Roseiflexus sp. RS-1: one gene and its partner. The protein of the gene in region 1 binds, or shares a complex with, the protein of each later gene. Links are inferred from orthologs where the notes say so. Each region holds a gene or a part of one and is shown in the gene's direction. Other genes may lie near its edges. The genes, in order: tig and rpsG.

Evidence for each region.
Region 2: the proteins of tig (region 1) and rpsG are in contact, whole or in part, in a crystal structure (PDB 3GTY), measured with the Thermotoga maritima proteins. The link is inferred for Roseiflexus sp. RS-1 from one-to-one orthologs. Residues at the interface, in WP_004081061.1 of Thermotoga maritima: Glu122, Val124, Val129, Leu130, Tyr133, Glu188, Gly259, Ile262, Tyr263, Glu266, Ser270, Glu273, Gln274, Glu277, Arg308, Gln311, Ile312, Ser315, Tyr316, Glu325, Arg329, Arg336, Leu363, Phe366, Trp367, Arg373, Leu377, Arg381, Leu384, Glu387; in WP_004081843.1 of Thermotoga maritima: Lys34, Lys52, Lys55, Glu59, Arg62, Gln63, Glu66, Asn67, Lys69, Val71, Arg95, Ala109, Lys110, Lys111, Gly112, Arg113, Pro114, Glu117, Glu121, Ile124, Ala125, Tyr127, Asn128, Asn129, Thr130, Gly131, Lys135, Asp139, Arg142, Met143.

The regions. Positions count from the first base shown.
Region 1 is NC_009523.1:4,578,522-4,590,141, forward strand. The notes cover bases 3,632-6,552. They hold tig (trigger factor), read left to right. Parts: upstream 3,632-4,242; coding sequence 4,243-5,862; downstream 5,863-6,552. Other genes in these bases: mfd (transcription-repair coupling factor), read right to left, coding at 3,632-3,998; ROSERS_RS18875 (ATP-dependent Clp protease proteolytic subunit), read left to right, coding at 5,866-6,525; clpX (ATP-dependent Clp protease ATP-binding subunit ClpX), read left to right, coding at 6,544-6,552. Outside these bases: ROSERS_RS27200 (serine/threonine-protein kinase), read left to right, coding at 1-170; more of mfd, read right to left, coding at 201-3,631; more of clpX, read left to right, coding at 6,553-7,854; mtnP (S-methyl-5'-thioadenosine phosphorylase), read left to right, coding at 7,873-8,769; ROSERS_RS18895 (serine hydrolase domain-containing protein), read right to left, coding at 10,801-11,620. UniProt on the Bacillus subtilis protein: Involved in protein export. Acts as a chaperone by maintaining the newly synthesized protein in an open conformation. Functions as a peptidyl-prolyl cis-trans isomerase.
Region 2 is NC_009523.1:1,452,893-1,464,335, reverse strand. What follows is about bases 3,440-6,183. They hold rpsG (30S ribosomal protein S7), read left to right. Parts: upstream 3,440-4,446; coding sequence 4,447-4,920; downstream 4,921-6,183. Other genes in these bases: fusA (elongation factor G), read left to right, coding at 5,027-6,183; rpsL (30S ribosomal protein S12), read left to right, coding at 3,956-4,390; ROSERS_RS06135 (NAD(P)/FAD-dependent oxidoreductase), read right to left, coding at 3,440-3,650. In the rest of the region: ROSERS_RS26680 (hypothetical protein), read right to left, coding at 1-242; ROSERS_RS06150 (hypothetical protein), read right to left, coding at 252-1,526; ROSERS_RS06140 (hypothetical protein), read right to left, coding at 2,110-2,589; more of ROSERS_RS06135, read right to left, coding at 2,736-3,439; more of fusA, read left to right, coding at 6,184-7,132; tuf (elongation factor Tu), read left to right, coding at 7,187-8,392; rpsJ (30S ribosomal protein S10), read left to right, coding at 8,507-8,815; rplC (50S ribosomal protein L3), read left to right, coding at 8,876-9,508; rplD (50S ribosomal protein L4), read left to right, coding at 9,553-10,224; ROSERS_RS06095 (50S ribosomal protein L23), read left to right, coding at 10,221-10,505; rplB (50S ribosomal protein L2), read left to right, coding at 10,509-11,336; rpsS (30S ribosomal protein S19), read left to right, coding at 11,361-11,443.

The DNA.
Region 1 (11,620 bases):
CGCCAACATCCGGTGTCACGCCGACCGTCACGACTGGTTCGGCGACTACCGGGACGCCGCCAGCGGACGTCACTGCTTCGCCAACACCTTCGTCCACGCCGGAAGCATCGCCGACCGTTCCTTCGCCTTCGCCGGAAGCATCGCCAACCGCTTCACCGCCACCCGGTTGATGATCGGCGTCTGCTTTGCGAGGCGAACGTTCAACGTTCAACCCCCTGACCTTCAACCGTCTTCCCTTCCCCCAATACCGCCAGCACATCACACATAACCTCGATCCACGCCGGATCGCCGCCTGCGTTATGCACACGCCGGTCAAGACGCACAAACTGCGGTCCGATACGTATGCCTCTGGCGCGGGCGAAGCGCCGCTCCAGTCTTGATCGCGCCTGATCGTTCCCTTCCGGCAGGCGAATGATAAACTCGGCATCGGTGGTGACGACCGATGTCACACCGGCAGCCAGCGCCAGCGCCTTGATGCGCAACCAGATCAGCAGTTGATCTGCTGGCTCTGGCAGTTCTCCGAACCGGTCACGCAGTTCCTGGCGCAGGTCGCGCACTGCTTCTGGCGTTTGCGCTTCCGCCATACGCTGGTACACCGCCAGCCGCACCCGATCATCAGGAATGTAATCGACCGGCAGGTAAGCGTCGAGCGGGAGATCGAGCGTGACCAGCGGCGAGATCAGCACCTTTTCATCCACCCGTACCGCCGGTCGTCTGGAGGGAACGGACGAACGTGCAGGCGGCGGCGTCTGCCCGTCGGAAGGTTGCGCTGGCGCGCCTGGGGATGTGCGCATTGCGTCTGTGCCGGTGATAAAGTTCGTTGCGATCAACCGCTGTTTCAGCGTGCGCACCGCCTGCTCAAGCAGACGCGAGTAGAGATCAAAGCCAACTGCGGCGATATGTCCGCTCTGCTCAGCACCCAGCAGGTTTCCTGCGCCGCGAATCTCAAGATCGCGCATGGCGATACGGAACCCTGCGCCGAGTTCGGTCGCTTCCTGAATTGCCCGTAATCGCTCCTGCGCCTCCGGCGTCGAAGGACGTTCCGACTTGTAGAATAGATATGCATAGGCGCGCTGGGTGCTCCGCCCGACCCGACCGCGCAACTGGTACAACTGCGCCAGACCAAAATTGGTGGCGTCGTCGATGATAATCGTGTTGGCGTTGGGCACGTCCAATCCGCTCTCGATGATCGTCGTGCAGACCAGCACATCATCTCTGCCGGTGAAAAAGTCGAGCATCACCCGTTCCAGTTGATGTTCCTCAAGTTGCCCGTGCCCGACGGCAATCCGGGCTTCCGGCACTAACCGGCGCAGCCGGTCGGCAACATAGTAGATGCTCTGCACCCGATTGTGCACGAAGTAGACCTGTCCGCCGCGGTCGAGTTCACGCAGAATGGCTTCACGGATCAGGCGTTCGTCGTAGGGCAACACGTAGGTTTTGATCGGAATACGGTCCTCCGGCGGCGTATCGATGATGCTGAGATCGCGGATGCCTGCCAGCGCCATGTGGAGCGTGCGCGGGATCGGCGTTGCCGTCAGGGTCAGAACATCCACATTGGTGCGCAACTGTTTGATACGCTCTTTGTGGCGCACGCCGAAGCGCTGCTCCTCGTCGATCACCAGCAGTCCCAGGTCTTTGAAGACCACATCTTTCGAGAGCAGACGGTGGGTGCCGATAATGATGTCGATTTCGCCGCGCGCCAGGCGCTGGACAATCTCGCTCTGCTCCTTTGCCGAACGAAAGCGGGAAATCATATCGATCCTGACCGGGAATGCCGCCATGCGCCGGCTGAAGGTGTCGTAGTGCTGCTGCACCAGCACGGTGGTTGGCGCCAGCACTGCCACCTGTTTACCGTCCTGCACCGCTTTGAACGCCGCCCGCAGCGCCACTTCCGTCTTACCAAACCCGACATCGCCGCAGACCAGACGATCCATCGGTTGCGGCTGCTCCATATCGCGTTTGACATCGATGATCGCTTTGAGCTGGTCGGGCGTTTCGACATAGGGGAAACTGGCTTCGAGTTCGCGTTGCCATTCGGTATCCGGGCTGAAGGCGTGCCCCTCCGCCAGTTGACGTTGCGCATAGAGGGTGATCAACTCTTCCGCCAGATCCTGCACAGCCGCGCGCGCCTTGCGCTTGGCGCGTTCCCAGTCCTGCGTGCCCAGGCGGGTGAGTTGCGGTTCGACATCGCCCGCGCCAATGTAGCGCGACACGCGATCGATCTGATCGACCGGCACGTAGAGCCGGTCGCCTTCGGCATACCGCAGATTCAGGTAGTCGCGCTCGATGCCGCCGACGCTTCGTCGTATCAATCCTTCATAGACGGCAATGCCATGCTCGATATGCACCACATAATCGCCCGGTTTCAATCCGCGCAGAAAGGCGGCGCGGTCTTCTGCGCGGCGATCATGGCGACGGCGACGATCGGCAATGATGCGTCGCTGCCGCCAACCGAAAATCTCGGTGTCGCTGTAGAGGGTCAGGTTGAGCGCTGGCATACGGAAGCCTTCGTCAAGCGTACCGTGGAGAACAGTCAACCCGGATACAACGTTCTCCACACCATCCGATGCATCGCGCTGCAACGCTTCTGTGACGAGTTCCTGCAACCGCGCCGCCTGAGGCGTGATGAGAACCACCCGCTCACCGGCGCGCAGTCGCTCGACGACATCGTCAACCAATCGCCGGATCTGTCCGCCGAACAGTTCGGCAGGCGCAAACAGGCGTTCTGGCAGGAGATGAACCCGGAAGCGGTCTTCGGAGGGGTGTACGTTGCGGGTGTCGGTCAATGGCGCAGGATTGCCGTTCTGTTCCCCGAATGAAAAGGATGGTGGAAGCGGTGCAGGATCGGACAGCAGTACATCCCAGAACGGATGTTCGTTGTTGCTGAGATTCACCAGCGTGTGCGCTTCCGCCAGAGCCATCAGTTCGTGCCAGCGGAGATAGGGGCGCGGGAAGGCTGCTGGCAATTCGCCAGCATCGATCTGCTGACGGCGGCGCGTTTCCGCCTGCTGATCAAGTTCGGTTGCGTGCTGCGCCAGCAGCAGCGCCTCGCTGAGAACCACCGGCGCCCCTGGCGGCAGATGGTGCAGCAGTGTACCCGGCGCCTGCGGGTTATCGCGGAAGAATGGTGCAAACAGCGCGCGCCCCTCGAAGCGCTCCCCATTCCTGATGTGATCGAACGCCTGCAACCACTCATCGAGCGCTTCGTGCCGCAGCATCGACGTATCGATAGCGCGCATTCGTTCCAGCGCAACATCGCGTCGCCACAGCGGGAACTCGTGCGGCGGACCGATGATCGCAGCGCGGATCTGCGCCTCGCTGCGCTGCGTCAGCGGATCGAACCGCCGCAGACTATCGATCTCATCGCCAAAGAACTCAATCCGCAGCGGAAGATCATCCCCCGGCGAAAACACATCGATGATGCCGCCGCGCCGGTTGACTTCGCCCGGCTCCTCGACCGTCGGCGCGTACCGATACCCCATAGCGATCAACCGTTCGATCAGATCATCGAGCGCATACGCCATGCCCCGCTCCAGGCGCACACTGGCATCGCGCAGTTCATCGGGCGTCAGCGATGGCTGCATCAACGCTTTGACCGGAGCGACGATCACGAACGGCGCCACATCCACATCGCCGGCGTTGAACGCCGCCAGGCGATGCAGCACACGCAACCGCGCCGTCAGAATGTCGGCGCCGGTTGACATATGCTCATACGGAAGCGCATCGCTCGCCGGAAACAGGAATACCCGATCTGTGCCGATCCACTGCCGCAGATCTTCATGCGCGCGCAGCGCCGCATCGGTTGTGCCCACAAGGTACAGCAGCGGCGCAACGCCCTGGAGGGTAAAGGCGGCAACCAGCGGCGTCCGCGCTGCGCCTGGCGTCGGCGCGATATGCAGGCGCGCCCCCCGATGAGCGTGCAGCGTTGCAATCAGGTCCTGCACTGGCGCAATGGCGGTGATTTCTGCAAGCACAGTAGCACAGGTGGTCACTGACATCACGGACACCAACACAGAAACGGAGCGCAGTCGCGTGACCGGCTCCCTACGGAAAATGTCACATCCGTTCGCAGGCTGGGGGGCGTAGAAACCTGGAAAGAACCGCTTCAGCCCTGCGCAGCGATGCTGAAGGTGTTATACCATGAAGCGCGCCGCAGCGCAAAGCCGCAACGTTGCGCGCACGCTCCTTCGTGCTATAATACACAAGAATTGCTTTACTTTTCTAGCCCCTGGAGTACTATCGGTGAAGGTCACAACCGAAAAGAAACCGCGCAGCATTCTCGAACTCACCGTTGAACTGGACAAACAACAGATCGAGAAGGCGCTGGATCGCGCGGCACGGCGCATGTCGCAAAAATACAACATCCCTGGCTTTCGTAAAGGCAAAGCGCCTCGTTTCATCGTTGAAAACTACTTCGGTCGAGAAGCGCTGCTCGAAGAGGCGTCCGACGACCTGATCCAGAAGGCGTTCCAGGATGCGCTCAAGCAGGAAGGGATCGAGCCGTATGCCCAGGCGCACCTGACCGATGTCAACCTGACCGAAGCGCCGTACCGTTTTACCGTTGAAGTACCGGTCGCGCCAACCGTTGTTTTGCCCGATTATCGCGCCATCCACGTGCCGCTCGAAATCGAAGAGGTGACCGACGAAACGGTTAATCACGCGATGGAGATCCGCCGTGACCGGCATGTCGTGTTGCGGGCGCTCGATGAACCTCGCCCGGCGCAGCCCGGCGATCAGTTGACCGTTCAGATTGAAACATTTGTGGACGGTGAGCCGCTCAATCCACGCGCCGAGGGCGAGGATATACCACAGTCCACCCTGGTGCTCGATCCTGAGCGCATCGTGCCCGGCCTGTACGAAGCGTTGGTTGGCGTATCGCCCAACACTATGGTGGATGTGACCGTCCGCATGTCGGATGACCACGAAAACGAACGGGTTCGCGGCAGGGACGTGCGCTTCGTTGTCAACGTACTGGATGTTCAGGAGCGACTTCTGCCGGAATGGGATGAACTGCCTGCGCTGGAAAACTTTGAGGGCACGCTTGACGAACTGCGCGAAAAAACCCGCAATGAACTGATCGAGGCGGCGCGCAAGAATGCCGAGGATGATGTGTTTGTCGAGTATGTGCGTCAGGTAATCGCCGCAACCACCTTCGATCTGCCCGATGCCCTGATTGTTCGGGAGGCGGACAGCATCCTGCGCGAGCGCGAGGCAGAGTTCGAGCGATACGGCATCAGTGCCGAGCAGATCTACGCAGCGCAGGGGAAGAAGCGCGACGACCTGATCGAGGAGTTGAAACCGGTTGCTGAAGAACGCGCCAAACGCGGCCTGGTATTGCGCGAGATCGCAAAAGCCGAAGGTCTTGCGCCGGACGAATCAGAGATTGCGCGCGAGGTTGAAGACATTGTCGCAAGTATGGAGGAGGAGCGGCGTGACAGTGCGCGCACCCTGCTGGAAACAGAGTTGCGTCCCTTCGTCGTAGCCGGGATTGTTGATCGCAAACTGCGGCGTCGCATTCTTGCCATTGCAACCGGCGATCCGTCGTTTGAGCAGGCAGCGTCCCCCGAAGCCGCCAGCGAGCCGGAGAGCGCTGACGGTGGTGAGGCGCAAACGGTTGATACGCATATCGATAGCGCGCCTGTCGATGACGTTTCCACTAAGCAGGCAGCGTCCCCCGAAGCCGCCAGCGAGCCAGAGAGCGCTGACGGTGGTGAGGCGCAAACGGTTGATACGCATATCAATAGCGCACCTGTCGATGACGTTTCCACTGAGACGCCCATCGTGTCGCAGGAAGAGAACGGAGAGTCGGTCGAGAACCAGAGCGTCGTCGATGTGGCGACGCCCGAAGCAAGAACGGAGTAACCTATGGGCATCTGGCAAACGAATCATCGGATTGACTGGACGTCGCCGCGCGTGGATGCACTCATCCCGATGGTGGTCGAGAGCACCAATCGCGGCGAGCGCGCATACGATATCTACTCACGGTTGCTGAAAGAGCGCGTGATTCTGCTTGGTACGCCGATCGATGATCAGATCGCCAACCTGATCGTCGCGCAGTTGCTGTTCCTCGAACACGAAGACCCGGATCGCGATATCTGGCTCTACATCAACAGCCCCGGCGGTTCGATCACGGCCGGTCTGGCGATCTACGACACCATGCAGGTCATTCGCCCCGATGTGGCGACGGTTTGCGTCGGCATGGCGGGCAGCATGGCGACGCCGATCCTGGCTGGCGGCGCGAAAGGCAAGCGCTACAGCCTGCCGCATTCGACGATCCATATGCATCCGGCGGGTGGCGGTGCGCGCGGTTACGCGCCCGACGTCGAGATTATGGCGCGCGAGTTGCTGCGCGAGCAACAGTTGATCCGCGAACTGCTGGCGAAGGATACCGGTCAGCCGCTCGAACGCATCGCGCGCGACTTCGACCGCGACCTGTTCATGGATCCGCAACAGGCAAAAGAGTATGGTATCATCGACGAGATTTTGACCCGTGAAGATCTGCCGGCTGCCGGCGAGCGCCGCTGAACGGCTACAGGAGCGCGTATGTCTCGCACACGCAGCGGTAACGCAAATTCGTCGAATAATCGCGGTGCATACCTCTGTTCGTTCTGTGGACGGGGACAGGAAGAGGTGCAGCGCCTGATCGCCGGTCCCGGCAATGTGTTTATCTGCGATGAGTGCGTCGCGCTGTGCAGCGCGATCATCGCCGAAGAAACCGGGACACGCCCGTCGACCCGACGTTCCTCCGCCAGCCTGCCGGCGCGCCTGCCCACGCCGCGCCGCCTGCGCGAATGGCTCGATCAGTATGTCATCGGGCAGGATCGCGCAAAAGTGGTGCTATCGGTGGCGGTCTATAACCACTACAAGCGCCTCCGCGCCGGGCAGAATGCTGATGATGTCGAGATCGGCAAGAGCAATATTTTGCTGATCGGTCCGACCGGCAGCGGAAAGACGTTGCTGGCGCAGACGCTGGCGCGAGTGCTCGATGTTCCCTTCGCTATCGCCGATGCCACCGCGCTGACCGAGGCAGGGTACGTCGGCGAGGATGTCGAAAACATTCTCCTGCGGTTGATCCAGGCTGCCGAAGGTGATATCGAACGCGCGCAGACCGGGATCATCTACATCGATGAGATCGATAAAATTGCGCGCAAGAGTGATAATCCGTCGATTACGCGCGATGTGTCGGGCGAAGGGGTGCAACAGGCGTTGCTGAAGATTCTCGAAGGGTGCGTGGCGCATGTGCCGCCGGTTCCCGGTCGCAAACATCCGCAGCAGGAGTATATTTCGTTCGATACGACCCACGTGCTCTTCATCTGCGGCGGCGCCTTCGAGGGTCTCGACAAAATCATCAGCCAGCGCATCGGCGGCAAGCGCAGCATCGGCTTCCACGCTGGCGAGTCTTCCGATGCTCCGGCATCGTTGCTGTCGCAGGTCACGCCGGATGACCTGCTGCGCTACGGTTTCATCCCCGAATTCGTCGGGCGGCTTCCGGTTGTCGCGGCGCTCGATCCGCTCGATAAGCAGGCAATGATCCGCATTCTGACCGAGCCGCGCAATGCGATCATCAAGCAGTACCAGAAGATGCTCGCCCTCGACCACGTTGAACTCGAGGTCACGCCCGACGCGCTTGAAGCGATTGCGGAGCGGGCGCTCAGATCAAAGACGGGCGCGCGCGCGCTGCGCACGATCGTTGAGGAGATCCTGCTCGACGTGATGTACGAAGTGCCTTCGCAGGAGCACATCGGGCGTTGCATCATCAACGCCGAAGTGGTCGAAGGGCGCGGGCACCCGATCCTGGTGCCGCGCTCCGCTGAACGGCAGGAGTACCGCCGACGCATGGACGAGGCTGTGTAACGTTCCCTGGAGAAACCTATGACCGCGCCGCAACCCACGGAACCGCGCGCGACAATCGGCGTCATTGGCGGGAGCGGATTGTACGCCATGGAGGGGCTTGCCGACGTCGAGCGTGTGACGCTGGAGACCCCGTTTGGCGCGCCGAGCGACGCGTATGTCATTGGAACCATCGCCGGGCGTCGTGTCGCGTTTTTGCCGCGTCACGGCGTCGGTCACCGCTTTTCGCCGAGCGAAGTTCCGAATCGCGCCAATATCTATGGTTTCCGCATGCTCGGCGTTCGCTACCTGATCGCCGTGAGCGCCGTCGGCAGCCTGCGCGAAGAGTATGCCCCCGGGCACATCGTCATCCCTGACCAGTTGTACGACCGCACCAAAGGACATCGCCCCGACACGTTTTTCGGCGGGGGGCTTGTGGTGCATGTGCAGTTCGACCGCCCGTTCGACGCCGGGCTTTCTGATCGTCTGGAGCAGGCGGCGCGCGCTGCCGGCGCGACGGTGCATCGCGGCGGGACGCTGGTGGTGATGGAGGGTCCACAGTTCAGCACGCTCGCAGAAAGTGAAGAGAACCGGCGTCGCGGGCATGACCTGATCGGCATGACCGCGCTGCCCGAAGCCAAACTGGCGCGCGAGGCGGAGATCGCCTATGCGATGCTGGCGATGGTGACCGATTACGACTGCTGGCATCCCGGGCACGATGCCGTGACCGTCGAAATGGTCGTGCAGGTGCTGCGCGCCAATGCGCGCCTGGCGCAGGACGTGGTGCAGCGCGTGATCCCCCTGATCGGCGATGGCTTCGATAGCCCGGCGCACCGCGCGCTGGCGACCGCGATCATTACCGACCCCGCCGTTGTGCCGCCCGAAAAACTGGCGCAGGTTGAGCTGCTGGTCGGGCAGTATATGCGCAGGGATGCGTAGTTTTCTTCTGCGATATCGATGATTCTAACCGGGAATCGCTCCCTTTCTGGCGCCAGCGCCCTCTTGCCAGCGGACGCACACGGTGCCAACAGGCGCAACCGGGGGCATCTGTCCGGCGAGTCTGGGACGCGGCGTGCGAATTATCGCCCTGCCTGCTCCGCACAGGTCGGTCCATCGTCGGGAATGCCGTACTGCGCACGCTCCTCGGGGTGAAGTCACGCTGCAGGCGAGAACAGAGATCGGCGACCGTATCGGCGATCTCGACGTCCCACAGGCGTGCGGCGCCATCGGTGCTGGTGGTGAGCACGCGCTTGTCATCGGGGATGAAGGCGATCGCCCCCGCGAGGCCAATCGTTCCCGTATGGCCAACAAACCGCCGCACCTCCTGCCCGGTCGCCGGATCCCACAGCTCAGGCACGCGGTTGATGGAGATTGAGAATTTATTCCGCTATACCGCGCTAGCCGTGGGGCTGAAGCCCTCGGCTAACCAGGGCAAAGCCCGCCTGCGCGGGCTATACCGGATTATTTATTCAAAGACCATAAACCGCGCCTGAGCGGACGCTTCGCGCCGGGCGACCGCCTAGGCGGTCGCCGTGGCAGCGTCCACGCAGGTGGACGCCCGGCGAAAAGCCTTCCAGAGGCGATTTCAATCGCTGAACGCCAGGCAGCCTGAGCTCAGGCATGCGGTTGAAGCCGCGCCTGAGCGGACGCTTCGCGCCGGGCGACCGCCTAGGCGGTCGCCGTGGTGGCGTCCACGCAGGTGGACGCCCGGCGAAAAGCCTTCCAGAGGCGATTTCAATCGCTGAACGCCAGGCAGCCTGAGCTCAGGCATGCGGTTGAAACCGCTAGGAGGACGCTTCGCGCCGGGCGACCGCCTAGGCGGTCGCCGTGGCAGCGTCCACGCAGGTGGACGCCCGGCGAAAAGCCTTCCAGAGGCGATTGCAAGCGCTGAACTGAGGTAACTGCTCAGGCATGCGGTTGAAACCGCGCCTGAGCGGACGCTTCGCGCCGGGCGACCGCCTAGGCGGTCGCCGTGGTGGCGTCCACGCAGGTGGACGCCCGGCGAAAAGCCTTCCAGAGGCGATTTCAATCGCTGAACTGAGGTAACCGCTCAGGCATGCGGTTGAAACCGCGCCTGAGCGGACGCTTCGCGCCGGGCGACCGCCTATGCGGTCGCCGTGGCAGCGTCCACGCAGGTGGACGCCCGGCGAAAAGCCTTCCAGAGGCGATTTCAATCGCTGAACTGAGGTAACTGCTCAGGCATGCGGTTGAAACCGCGCCTGAGCGGACGCTTCGCGCCGGGCGACCGCCTATGCGGTCGCCGTGGCAGCGTCCACGCAGGTGGACGCCCGGCGAAAAGCCTTCCAGAGGCGATTTCAATCGCTGAACTGAGGTAACTGCTCAGGCATGCGGTTGAAACCGCGCCTGAGCGGACGCTTCGCGCCAGGCGACCGCCTATGAGGTCGCTGTGGCAGCGTCCACGCAGGTGGACGCCCGGCTAAAAGCTTTCCAGAGGCGATTTCAATCGCTGAACGCCAGGCAGCCTGAGTAGTTACCTGCTGAGGACATAACGTCCATAACACGTCTGCAAGCGCCGCCACCGGGAGGTCGGGAACGCGGTAGAACATCGGGACGTTGGTGATGAACTTTGATAGCACTGCTCACGCAGCCCGGCGTTGCAGGTCATAGGGCTGGATCAAGACCTCAGCCGGCGCCCCTAAGCCCTGGTGTAACTTCCGAATCATCTCAAGCGTAACATGATCCCGCAATGGGATCAAGAAGCCGCGCCCTTAATCGTTCTACAGTGGCATTGCAAGTACACGCAAGGCATATGTTTCACCACCGACCCACTCGTCATCGGGTTCGCCAGGAACCACCGGCTCGAAGCGCAGGAGCGATGCGGAGACAAAGCATCGAGTCCGGGCGGTTGATCGCATCCCAGAATTGTTCAGCCGCACCATCGAATGTGGTTGAAATCCGTACCAGCGTGAATCATTCCTGTGCTGATGGTTGCGCCATCCGCCAGCCCGCTCAACGTGCAGTGCGAACCAGATCCATCATGAAGAAAAATGGCCGTGCCGGGGCAATCACGTTCAGGGTTCCGGTGATATAGAGCGACCGCGACGGGCAGGCGAAGGCGAAGGACCCGGTCGAGCCGGAATGGCCGACGAATTCAGGGAGCGGGGTAATCCAGAAGTAACGCGGCAATTGATAGTACATCAACCCGTAGCCGTAGCGTAGCGGAAAGAACAGCGCATTCCACTGCGTCATTCGCTGCAGGAGGGTCTGGTCGAACAGGCGCCCCTCGAAAAAGGCGCGCAGGAACGTCATACATTCAGCAGCAGTCGAAACCAGGCCGCCGTCCGACACGTTGGAAGAAAGGTATTTGGTGACATTGACCGGGGCGTTGTTCAGATACAGCGTTGCGGGTGGCTTACCGGGGCGAGGCTTTGTCCAATCGTAGAGGTAGGTGTGCTGCAAGCCAAGTGGTGCGCAGATGCGCTCCTCGAAATTGACCGTCATCGGCTTTCCAGTAAGGGCTTCGATAATCTCGCCAAGCAGGCGATAGTTGAGATTGGAGTAATAGGCTTTGCCGGGTGTTCCTGGCGGGAAATGAGGCGCCAGTCGGCGGGTGATCGTGAGCGCTTCGGCAGTGTCGATAGCGCGATCGTGACCGGCTATCAATTCCTCGAGGACACTTTTTCCGCCGCGGGGTTTATCTGTCTCGAAATCGGCCAGGCCGGACGTCTGGTTGACCAGCTGGAACACCTTGATCTGGCGACTGTAATCGGCACCTTTGTAGTTGTGAATGCCATCCAGCAGATCAGCTGGCAGATAGTCTGAAACTGGC
Region 2 (11,443 bases), 3.1 Mb from region 1 along the record:
GTGCGCCTGCGTCTGTCCCGGATGGGCAGGCTCTTGATGCCCTCGGCTTTCCAGCGACCCAGCCAGAGCGAGACAGCTTCGGGATGGCGCAGGCGCAGCAAGCGTTCTTGGGGCGCTAGCGTGGTGGCATCCACTCCAGCGCATGCCGCCTCGATCCACACATAAGCACACAATTCCTCCGCCAGCACATCACGCCAGCGCACCATCACTCCTGTCACGTTGACGCCCGACGCTACGGCCACACGACATGCTCAACAGCGAGGATTGGCAGAGTTGGACGGATCGCCCAGTACATCGGGCGGAGTCGGGGCAGCGGATGGCGCCGAAACCCCGGCAGACAGATCGGTCTCAGACGACCCGCCCCCAGAGACAGCAGGCGCGTTTGGTTCAGAAAGCGTATCAGAGTGGAGATCGCCGGATAGTGCAGGTACGTCAGACGACCCGTCCCCAGAGACAGCAGGCGATGATGGCGTCGCAACGGTATCGTTGTGCCCATCTACGGTGGGCTGCGCAGCGTCCGACCGTCCCGCGTGCTGCTGCGCAGAACCGCCGGCTGCCAGCGCACAGATGATACCCAACGCCTCCAGACGACGCAGTTCGGCATAGGTGCGGGCAAAATAGATCACGGCTGGCAGAATGATGATTCCCACTGCTATTACCGGCAACAGAGCGCCGCCATTACCACTCGACCCGGTTCCCAACAACCGCGTCCACTCTTCCCAAAGCCACACTAGCGCCCTCTTAACGTCATCCTGGGTGAAGACCAGCGCAAGAATGCCGAACAGCGCCACGGATGCAATACCAAACGAAAAAGTCTGCACCCGCCCATTGATTCCATCAAATTTCCAGCGCGCAATCGCTTCGATCTGATGCCATTCATCCGATCCAGGAGCGGGCATTTTCGGATCATCCTTCACTTTCTCAGCGGCACGGCGCACAAAATGGATGTAACTGGGAATGAGATCGTCTTCCTTGCCGCGACTAATCGATGAAAGGATCATATAAATAAAAAGAGGAAAGCCTCCAGATATGATAAACAAGAGACCGAGGATAAGCAACCAGAATGCGAGGGAGGTAAAAGACCAGAATAAATACATTATCGATGCAGATTGAAAATCTCCCCCGGATATCAATGAAAGAAATGATAAAATGGGAAGGAAAAATACACTATGAATTAGCAATATAAAAGGAAAACGATCTTTGCACCGATAAACAAAATTACCAATAATCGCAACCAAAACACACCAACCTGCAAAACCAAACAAGAGCAGGAACATATACATACCGTCTATATAGACACCTGATCTGCGTAAGATATCCACCAATGCCACCATGGTACGCGGACCGGGATCAAAAAACCAGGAAACAAAAACAACCAGATTGGCCAGCACGAAATGCCATCTGATCGACGTACCCGGACGACGAAGTCTTTCACTCGCGGTTTTGCGCATTTCCTCGAACGACGCATCCACACAGTCATACACACGGGTGAAGTGATCGAACGCCTCCAAAGGCGGCGGTCGCATGTCAGTTCTCCTGATCTGCTGTAAAATACGCACACTGCTTTATCAATTGTATACGATGGAGCATCGCCCAGGTTTCCACTGCGCAGCGCCTGAAAAGCAAACAGGGCGCTCACGCGCCCTGAAAAGCCACACACCCGACGGGAGATCACCGTCGGGCATGTGATCCTGGTACCCCCAGCGGGATTCGAACCCGCGATCTTCACCTTGAAAGGGTGACGTCCTGGGCCGCTAGACTATGGGGGCGGCTCTATCGGAATTATACCAGCATTCGACCTGACCGGCAACTGATAGCCGAAAGTAGTGCAATGACGCGGGGCGTTATGGTCTTTGAGTAAATAATCCGCCATAGCCCGCGCAGGCGGGCTTCGCCTTGGCTAGCCGAGGGCTTATGGTCTTTGAAGAAATAATCCGGTATAGCCCGCGCAGGCGGGCTTCGCCTTGGCTAGCCGAGGGCTTCAGCCCCACGGCTAGCGCGGGATAGCGGATTTAATTTTCAATCTCCATGAGCCCGACGGCACGAGGCGCATACCGGATTAAATTCTCAATCTCCATAACGCCCGGTCGCGTCATCACACCCGACGTGCTACTCCTCCAGTTTTTTCGTCTCACCGGTCGCTGGCGCTTCAAGCGGAACATGCTCAACCGGCGGGTTGACTTCGCCCTCCTGAGCAGACTGCGTTCCGGCGGCGGCGCGCTCGGCTTCGAGTTTCTCGACCAGTTTGTGCAACTGCGCGTTGATCTGCTCCAGACCGTTCACCAGCGTCTCCTGGACATCGTGGAACACCTGGCTCTCGCGCGCCCGTTCGAGCGCCTGACGCCCGCGATCTTCCACCTGCTGAACCCGCGGATCGCTCTGGAGTTTCTCCACCGTCTCACGCATCACAGCCGCAACATTCTGGACGCTCTTTGCGACCGTCGCCTGCATCTGCTTTGCGCGCTCACTCTCGATAAATGCGCGGAACAGCGCTTCAATCTGCTGCCCCATCTCGCGCAGTTCGGTCGCCAGATCGGGTGTTTCCTTCTGCGGCTCGGGTTGACCGGCGGCGGGTGTTTGCTCGCTCATACTCCCCTCCTTACACAACTCACCGAAACTGACCGGGGCGCCCATGTTCTGGCAGCGCCCCCAGTCCTGACACACAGGAAGGACTATCGCCCCCCGCGTCTCCAACCGATATGACGAACCACTGCCGCACCAGGTTGCGCGCTGTATCACCGCACAACCGGTGCGCGCATCAGCAGATAGTCGTATGCGCTGAGCGCCGCCCGCGCCCCGTCGCCAATAGCGATCAGCACCTGCTCGCCAAACGATGTCGTCACATCGCCTGCGGCAAAGATGCCCGGAACAGTGGTCGCCATCCGCTCATCGACCCAGATAAAGCCATCCTGGTCGGTGCGCACGAGATGCTGGACGCACTCACTGCACGGATGCAGCCCCAGATCGGCGAATGCCGCATCGACCGCGATCCGTCGCTGTTGACCATCGCGCGAAACGACGATCTCTTCGACATTCATCGGTCCTGCGACTTCATCAACCGTGTATCCCGCCAGGATTTCGACATTCGGGCGCTGACTGACCGCGTGGACCATCGGCAACGAAGCGGCATTCGGATCAGGAATGATCAGGTAGACCTTCCCGGCGGTGCGCGCCAGTTCCGCTACCCCGCGCAGCGCCCGATGCGTTGATCCGATGACCGCCGCCGTCTTCCCTGCCAGCAGATGGGCGTGGGTCGTCACCGAGTAGCCCAACCCCTGCCCCAGCAACTCCTGCGCGCCCGGCGCCTTGAGACGCACCGGCGTCGCACCGGTTGCCACAATCACCGCCATTGCCTCAAATGCGCCATGGGTGCGGGTTTCCACACGAAATCCTGTTCCCGCGCGCTGCACCGCCAGCACCGTATCGCGGATGGTGCGATCGGTCTGCATGGCAATTTTGCGCTCGAAGATCCGCACCGCTTCTTCGCCCGCCAGATACTCGACTTCCTCCTGACCGATGATATTCTGCCGCCATCCAGCCTTGCCGCCCAACGACTCGTAGATCATCAAAAAATCGAGTTGCTTTCCCAGGGCGTACATCCCGGCTGAAAGCGCTGCGGCGCCGCCGCCGATGATGATGAGTTCGCGCATGGTCGTTTCCTCTCTGTCACCCGGACGATGCGCGCATCCGCCGGATCGCGATCGTCGTTGCGCTTCCTGAATAGTATACCAGACTGCCATTATCGCATAAAAAAGTTTGACAGGCGAACGTCGCTATGGTATACTTCCCTACCGCTGTGCGGAAAACGCACAGGTATTTTATTGTCTGCGTTTGGCCCCGATCTAAGGCGTAGCCCTTGCTGCGACCAGTGACGGGCGAGGTTATTTTTTTGCATAGCGACTGATCAGCCGTAGCCGACGCACGTGCGTCGCGCACGATGGAGGATGGAAGCAGCATGCCGACAATCAACCAGTTGGTGCGCAAGCCGCGGAAGCGGGTCACGAAAAAAGTCAAGGCGCCTGCCTTGCGTTTCAGCCTGAATGTGTTGAAAGGGAAACTGACGCGCGGCAAAGGTTCGCCGTTCAAACGCGGCGTTTGCACGCAGGTCCGAACGATGACGCCGAAAAAGCCCAACTCGGCGCTGCGCAAGATCGCGCGCGTCCGGTTGTCGAACGGCATGGAAGTCACCGCCTACATTCCGGGCGAAGGGCACAACTTGCAGGAACACTCGGTGGTGCTGATCCGCGGCGGGCGCGTGAAGGATCTGCCCGGCGTGCGCTACCACATCGTGCGCGGCACACTCGATGCGCAGGGGGTCGCCAATCGGAAGCAGGGTCGTTCGAAGTACGGTACGAAGAAAGCCAGCGCGGTTCCGGCGAAGAAGAAGTAAGGTTCATAGCGCAGTGCGATCACGGATCGCCTGCGCCGTATGAGATGAGGTAGCCTATGCCCCGTCGAGGCACGATTGAACGGCGTATTCCGCCGCCCGACCCACGCTACAACAGCGTGCTGGTGCAGCAGTTTATTAATAAGGTGATGCAGCGCGGCAAGAAGAGCATCGCCGAGAAGATCGTCTATCAGGCGTTCGACCTTGCGGCGCAACGCTTGAAGAAGCCAGCGCTGGAAATCTTCGAAACCGCCGTGCGCAACGCCGGTCCGGTGATCGAGGTGAAGCCGCGGCGTGTCGGCGGCGCCACCTATCAGGTGCCGGTCGAGGTCAAGAGTGATCGCCGACAGTCGCTGGCCATGCGCTGGTTGCTGATGTCGGCGCGCGCGCGCTCTGGTAAGCCGATGTACGAACGCCTGGCTGCTGAGTTGATCGATGCCTATAACAATACGGGCGCGACGATCAAACGGAAAGAGGATGTGCAGCGCATGGCGGAAGCCAACCGCGCATTCTCGCACTATGGACGCTTCTGAGACGACGGAACGGTAAGCGGATTGCATCAAGACGGCAGGGTACGCCAGACGGTCTCCGACGACCAGATAGACGATACGGCTAGCGCAGAAGAGGGGGGAGAATCTCATGCCTCGTGAAGTGCCATTAGAGCGCATTCGTAATATTGGTATTATTGCGCACATCGATGCAGGAAAGACGACAACGACCGAGCGCATCCTGTTCTACACCGGTCGCACGTATAAGCTCGGCGAGGTGCACGAGGGCACTGCGGTGATGGACTGGATGGAGCAGGAGCGTGAACGCGGCATTACGATCACTGCGGCGGCGACCACCGCCGAGTGGACGGTCGAGGGCGTTCCGTATCGCATCAATATCATCGATACGCCTGGTCACGTCGATTTTACGGCGGAGGTGGAGCGTTCCCTGCGCGTGCTCGACGGCGGTGTGGTGGTCTTCGATGCTGTCGCCGGAGTTGAGCCGCAGTCGGAGACGGTCTGGCGGCAGGCGGATAAGTACCACGTGCCACGGATCTGCTTCGTGAACAAGATGGACCGGATCGGCGCCAACTTTGAGCGCACGGTAGAGATGATCCGCGAGCGCCTTGGGGCGAAACCGGTGCCCATTCAGTTCCCGATCGGTTCGGAAGATCGCTTCCGTGGCATTGTGGACCTGATCACGAATAAGGCAGTGCTTTATGTCGACGATCAGGGGAAGCGCGAAGAGTTGGACGCGATACCGACGGAGATTGCCGACGAAGTTGAGCGCCTGCGCAACGAGATGATCGAGGCGATTGCCGAAACCGACGATGAGTTGATGCTCCTCTATCTGGAAGGGGAAGAACTCAGCGTCGAAGAACTGCGCCGCGCCCTGCGAAAGGCGACGATCAAGGGTCAACTGGTGCCGGTGCTGTGCGGCGCAGCTCTGCGGAATAAAGGTGTGCAACGCCTGCTTGACGCGATTGTGCATTACCTGCCGTCGCCGGTCGATATTCCACCGGTGCGTGGCACGCGCCCGGGTCAGGTCGCCGGTGATGATGGCGTGGAAATGATCACCCGCCCGACATCGGAAGATGCACCGTTTACCGGGTTGGTGTTCAAGATCGTCTCGGATCCGTTCGTCGGGAAGCTGGCGTATTTCCGCGTTTATTCCGGGAAACTGGAAACCGGCTCCTATGTGCTCAACTCGACGCGCAACCAGCGTGAGCGCATCGGTCGCCTGTTGCAGATGCACGCCAACCACCGCGAAGAGATTAAAGAAGTCTACGCTGGCGATATTGCCGCAATGGTCGGTCCGAAACAGAGCTACACCGGCGATACGATCTGCGATCCGAACGACCCGATCGTCCTGGAAAGCATCCGCTTCCCCGAGCCGGTCATTCAACTGGCGATTGAGCCGAAGACCAAGGCTGACCAGGATAAGATGGCGGTTGCGCTGAGCAAACTGGCGGAGGAAGACCCGACGTTCCGCGTCTTTACCGACCAGGAAACCGGTCAGACGATCATCGCCGGTATGGGTGAACTGCATCTTGAAGTGATCGTTGACCGCATGCGCCGCGAATACAAGGTCGAAGCCAATCAGGGCAAGCCGCAGGTGGCGTACCGCGAGTCGATCACGGTTCCGGCGGATGTGGATAGCAAGTTCGTGCGCCAGACCGGCGGCAAGGGTCAGTATGGTCACGTCAAATTGCAGGTCGAGCCACTCGAACGCGGGAAAGGGTTTGAGTTCATCAATGCGATCGTTGGCGGCGTTATTCCGCGCGAATACATCCCGGCGGTCGAAGCTGGCGTCAAAGAAGCCATGGCAAGCGGCGTCATCGCCGGGTATCCGGTGGTCGATCTGAAAGTCACGCTCTACGACGGTTCGTACCACGAGGTCGACTCGTCGGAAATGGCATTCAAGATCGCTGCCTCGATGGGGCTGAAAGAAGCCGTGCGGAAGGGCCGCCCCATTCTGCTCGAACCGGTGATGAAGGTCGAAATCGTGACACCGGAAGATTTTCTCGGCACGGTTCTCGGCGACATCAACTCGCGCCGTGGTCACGTCGAAGGCATGGAGGCGCGCGGCAACGCGCAGGTCATCCGGGCATACGTTCCGCTGGCATCCATGTTCGGCTATACCACCGACCTGCGCTCGGCAACGCAGGGACGCGCAACGTCGTCTATGGAATTCGCATATTACCAGCCGCTGCCGGAGGCTCTGGCAAAAGAGATTGTCGAAAAACGGCGCGGCTAGTTCGTTTCACGAGCACGGCATTTGTAAGCACTCTGCAAGGAGCAGCAAACAGCAATGGCAAAGCAGAAGTTTGAGCGCACCAAGCCGCACGTCAACGTCGGCACCATCGGCCACGTCGACCACGGCAAAACCACGCTGACCGCAGCGATTACCAAGGTCCTCGCCCTCCAGGGCGCGGCGCAGTTCGTCTCTTACGACCAGATCGACAATGCGCCCGAAGAGCGCGCGCGCGGCATCACCATCGCCATTCGCCACGTCGAGTATCAGACCGCCAGGCGCCACTACGCCCACGTCGACTGCCCGGGCCACGCCGACTATATCAAGAATATGATCACCGGCGCCGCGCAGATGGACGGCGCCATCCTGGTCGTCTCGGCCCCCGACGGTCCGATGCCGCAGACCCGCGAGCACGTCCTGCTTGCGCGTCAGGTGCAGGTCCCGGCGATGGTCGTGTTCCTCAACAAGGTCGATATGATGGACGACGAGGAACTGCTCGAACTCGTCGAACTCGAACTGCGCGAACTGCTCAGCAATCACGGCTTCCCCGGCGATGAGGTGCCGATTGTGCGCGGCAGCGCGCTCGCGGCGCTCTCCAGCACGTCGACCGACATCAACGCGCCGGAGTATAAGTGCATCCTCGACCTGATGAACGCGGTCGATGAGTACATTCCGACGCCGGTGCGCGAAATCGATAAGCCGTTCCTGATGCCGATCGAAGACGTGTTCGGCATCAAAGGACGCGGCACGGTGGTCACCGGGCGCATCGAGCGCGGCAAGGTCAAGATGGGGGATACGGTCGAGATTATCGGGATGACCCACGAGGCGCCGCGCCGGACGGTGGTGACCGGGGTGGAGATGTTCCAGAAGACGCTCGACGAAGGGATCGCCGGGGACAACGTGGGAGTGCTGCTGCGCGGGATTGAGCGCACCGAGGTGGAGCGCGGGCAGGTGCTGGCGGCGCCGGGGTCGATCAAGCCGCACGCGAAGTTCAAGGCGAACGTGTACGTGCTGAAGAAGGAGGAGGGCGGACGGCATACGCCGTTCTTCTCCGGGTATCGGCCGCAGTTCTACATCCGCACGACGGACGTGACCGGGGCGATCCATCTGCCGGAAGGGGTGGAGATGGTGATGCCGGGCGACAACATTGAGATGACGGTGGAGTTGATCGTGCCGGTGGCGATTGAAGAAGGGTTGCGCTTTGCCATCCGCGAGGGCGGACGCACCGTCGGCGCAGGCGTCGTCTCGGCGATTGTCGATTAGTTATGAGTTATGGGTTTCCGGCGGCGGGGATCAGCGTTCAGGAATAGAGATCGATGAAACAACCATCCGATCCACGCTTTACCCCACCGCCACTACCCTCTACCTGAGGTGCATATGGCGAAACAAAAGGTTCGCATCCGTCTCAAGGCATACGACCATAAGATTCTCGACCAATCGGCGCGACAGATCGTCGAAGCAGCCGAACGCACCGGAGCGCTCGTCGCCGGTCCGGTGCCGTTGCCGACCAAAATCGAAAAGCATAGCGTCATTCGTTCGCCGTTTATTGATAAAGACTCGCAGGAACAGTTTGAGATTCGCACCCACAAGCGATTGATCGATGTGCTCGATCCGAGCCAGCAGACCATCAACGCGCTGATGAAACTCAACCTTCCGGCGGGCGTGGATATCGAAATCAAGTTGTAAGTCTGGAACAAAAGCAGCCGCTGCGCACAACGAAAACGCGCATGCTGCGGAGGTGCAATTGTGATCGAAGGGTTGCTTGGCCGCAAAATCGGCATGACCCAGGTCTTCGATGCGACCGGACAGGTCATCCCGGTGACGATCATCGAAGTGGGTCCATGCGTCGTCACCCAGATTCGCACAAAAGAGCGGGATGGGTACGAAGCTGTCCAGATTGGCTACCAGGAAGTCAAGGCGAAAAGCCTGACCAGGCCTGAACAGGGGCATCTCCGTGGTGCAGGTAAGTTGCTGCGCCACCTGCGCGAGTTCCGCGCCGATAATATCGCCGATCACAAAGTCGGTGATGTGTTGACGGTCGAGATGTTCACACCAGGTCAGCGCGTCGATGTCATTGGCACATCGAAAGGTCGCGGGTTCCAGGGCGTGGTGAAACGCCATGGCTTCGGCGGCGGACCGCGCACGCACGGTCAGAGCGACCGCCTGCGCGCTCCCGGTTCGATCGGCGCCGGCACCGATCCGGGTCACGTGTTGAAGAATACCCGCATGGCCGGGCGGATGGGCAATCAGCGGGTAACCGTCCAAAACCTGACGGTCGTTGATGTCGTTCCAGAGCGTAATCTGTTGCTCGTGCGCGGCTCCATTCCAGGGGCTAAGAATGGATTGGTCATGGTTCGCCGGGCGATCAAAGGCTCGTAAGAGCAGCGCGCTGAACGCATGAGCAGATATATCGAGGAAGTGCGATGGAAGCCAGGTTGTACAACCAGTCCGGCGAAGAGGTCGGCGTCATCCAGATATCCGATTACGTTTTCGGGATTGAGCCGAATGTGCCGGTTATGCATCAGGCGATGGAACGCCAGCGCGCCAATGCGCGCCTTGGCACCCATAATACGCTCGGTCGCGGTGAAGTCGAGGGGAGCACGCGCAAACTCTACCGTCAGAAAGGCACCGGTCGCGCGCGACAGGGATCGATCCGCGCGCCGCATCGGAAAGGGGGCGGTATTGCGCACGGACCCCATCCGCGCAAATATACCAAAGCCATGCCGCGCAAAATGCGCCGCCTGGCAGTGCGCTCGGCGCTCTCTGCGCGCTACCGCGACGGCGCGATTACTTTTCTGGATCGGTTGACGTTCGAGAAACCGCGCACCAAAGACATGATTGCGGTACTCAACGCGCTCAATCTGACCGGAAAGACCTTGATCGTGCTGGACCAGAAGGATGAGTACGTGCGTCGCTCGGCAAATAATCTGCCGAATGTCAAGACGCTGCTGGCGCACTATCTGAACGTTATCGATCTGCTTACGCACGATCATATCGTGATGCTGCAGGCGGCGGTGGACGTCGCTCAAGGGTATCTCGACCAACCGGAACATGTCGTCGCGGCGGCGGGCGCGAGTGAGGAGGAAGCGTCATGAACCCGCATCAGATCATCAAGCGACCGCTGATCACGGAAAAGAATACGAACCTGATGAGGTTCAACAAGTATTCGTTCGAGGTCGATCGCAACGCCACCAAGCCGCAGATCAAGCGCGCCATCGAAGAAATCTTCAATGTGCGGGTGACGGCGGTGCATACCATGAATGTGCGCGGGAAACTGCGCCGCCGGGGGCGTCAGTACGGCTATACCGCCGATTGGAAGAAGGCGATCGTCACACTTGCGGAAGGCGACCGCATCGACCTGTTCGAGGGAGCATAAACCATGCCGGTCAAAAAGTATAAACCAACCTCGCCAGGTCGCCGCAATATGTCGGTCTCGACCTTCGAGGAGATCACGAAGAAAGAGCCAGAGCGATCACTGCTCGAGCCGCTGCGCAAGAAAGCCGGTCGTAACAACTATGGTCGCATTACGGTGCGGCATCGCGGCGGCGGTCATAAGCGCCACTATCGCCGGATCGACTTCAAGCGCGACAAGATTGGGGTTCCGGCGAAGGTCGCGGCGATTGAATACGATCCAAACCGGTCGGCGCGCATTGCCCTGCTGCACTATGTCGATGGCGAGAAGCGCTACATCCTGGCGCCGCTCGGCTTGAACGTCGGCGATACGGTGATGAGCGGCCCCGACGCCGATATCCGGGTCGGCAATGCGCTGCCGCTGCGCCAGATACCGCTCGGTACACAGGTGCATAACGTCGAACTGGAAAAAGGACGCGGCGGCGTGATGGTGCGTAGCGCTGGCGCAGCCGCGCAACTGATGGCGAAGGAGGGCAACTACGCCACCCTGCGCATGCCGTCAGGCGAGGTGCGCCGCGTGTTCATCGAGTGTATGGCGACGATTGGTCAGGTCGGCAACCTGGATCATCAGAACATTCGCCTGGGGAAAGCCGGACGCAAACGCTGGCTTGGGCGACGACCCGAAGTGCGCGGCGCGGCGATGAACCCGCGCGACCATCCGCACGGCGGCGGCGAGGGACGCGCTCCGCGCGGCATGCCCACCCCGAAGACCAAGTGGGGCAAACCGGCGCGTGGCGTGAAGACCCGCCATAACCCGCGGACCGATCCCTTCATTATCCGCCGCCGGACACGGTAAATATGAGGATAGAGGGTAAAGCGTATGTCGCGTTCTTCTAAAAAAGGTCCTTACGTCGATATCCGGTTGCTCAACCGTATCGAGGAATTGAACCGGGCAAACGAAAA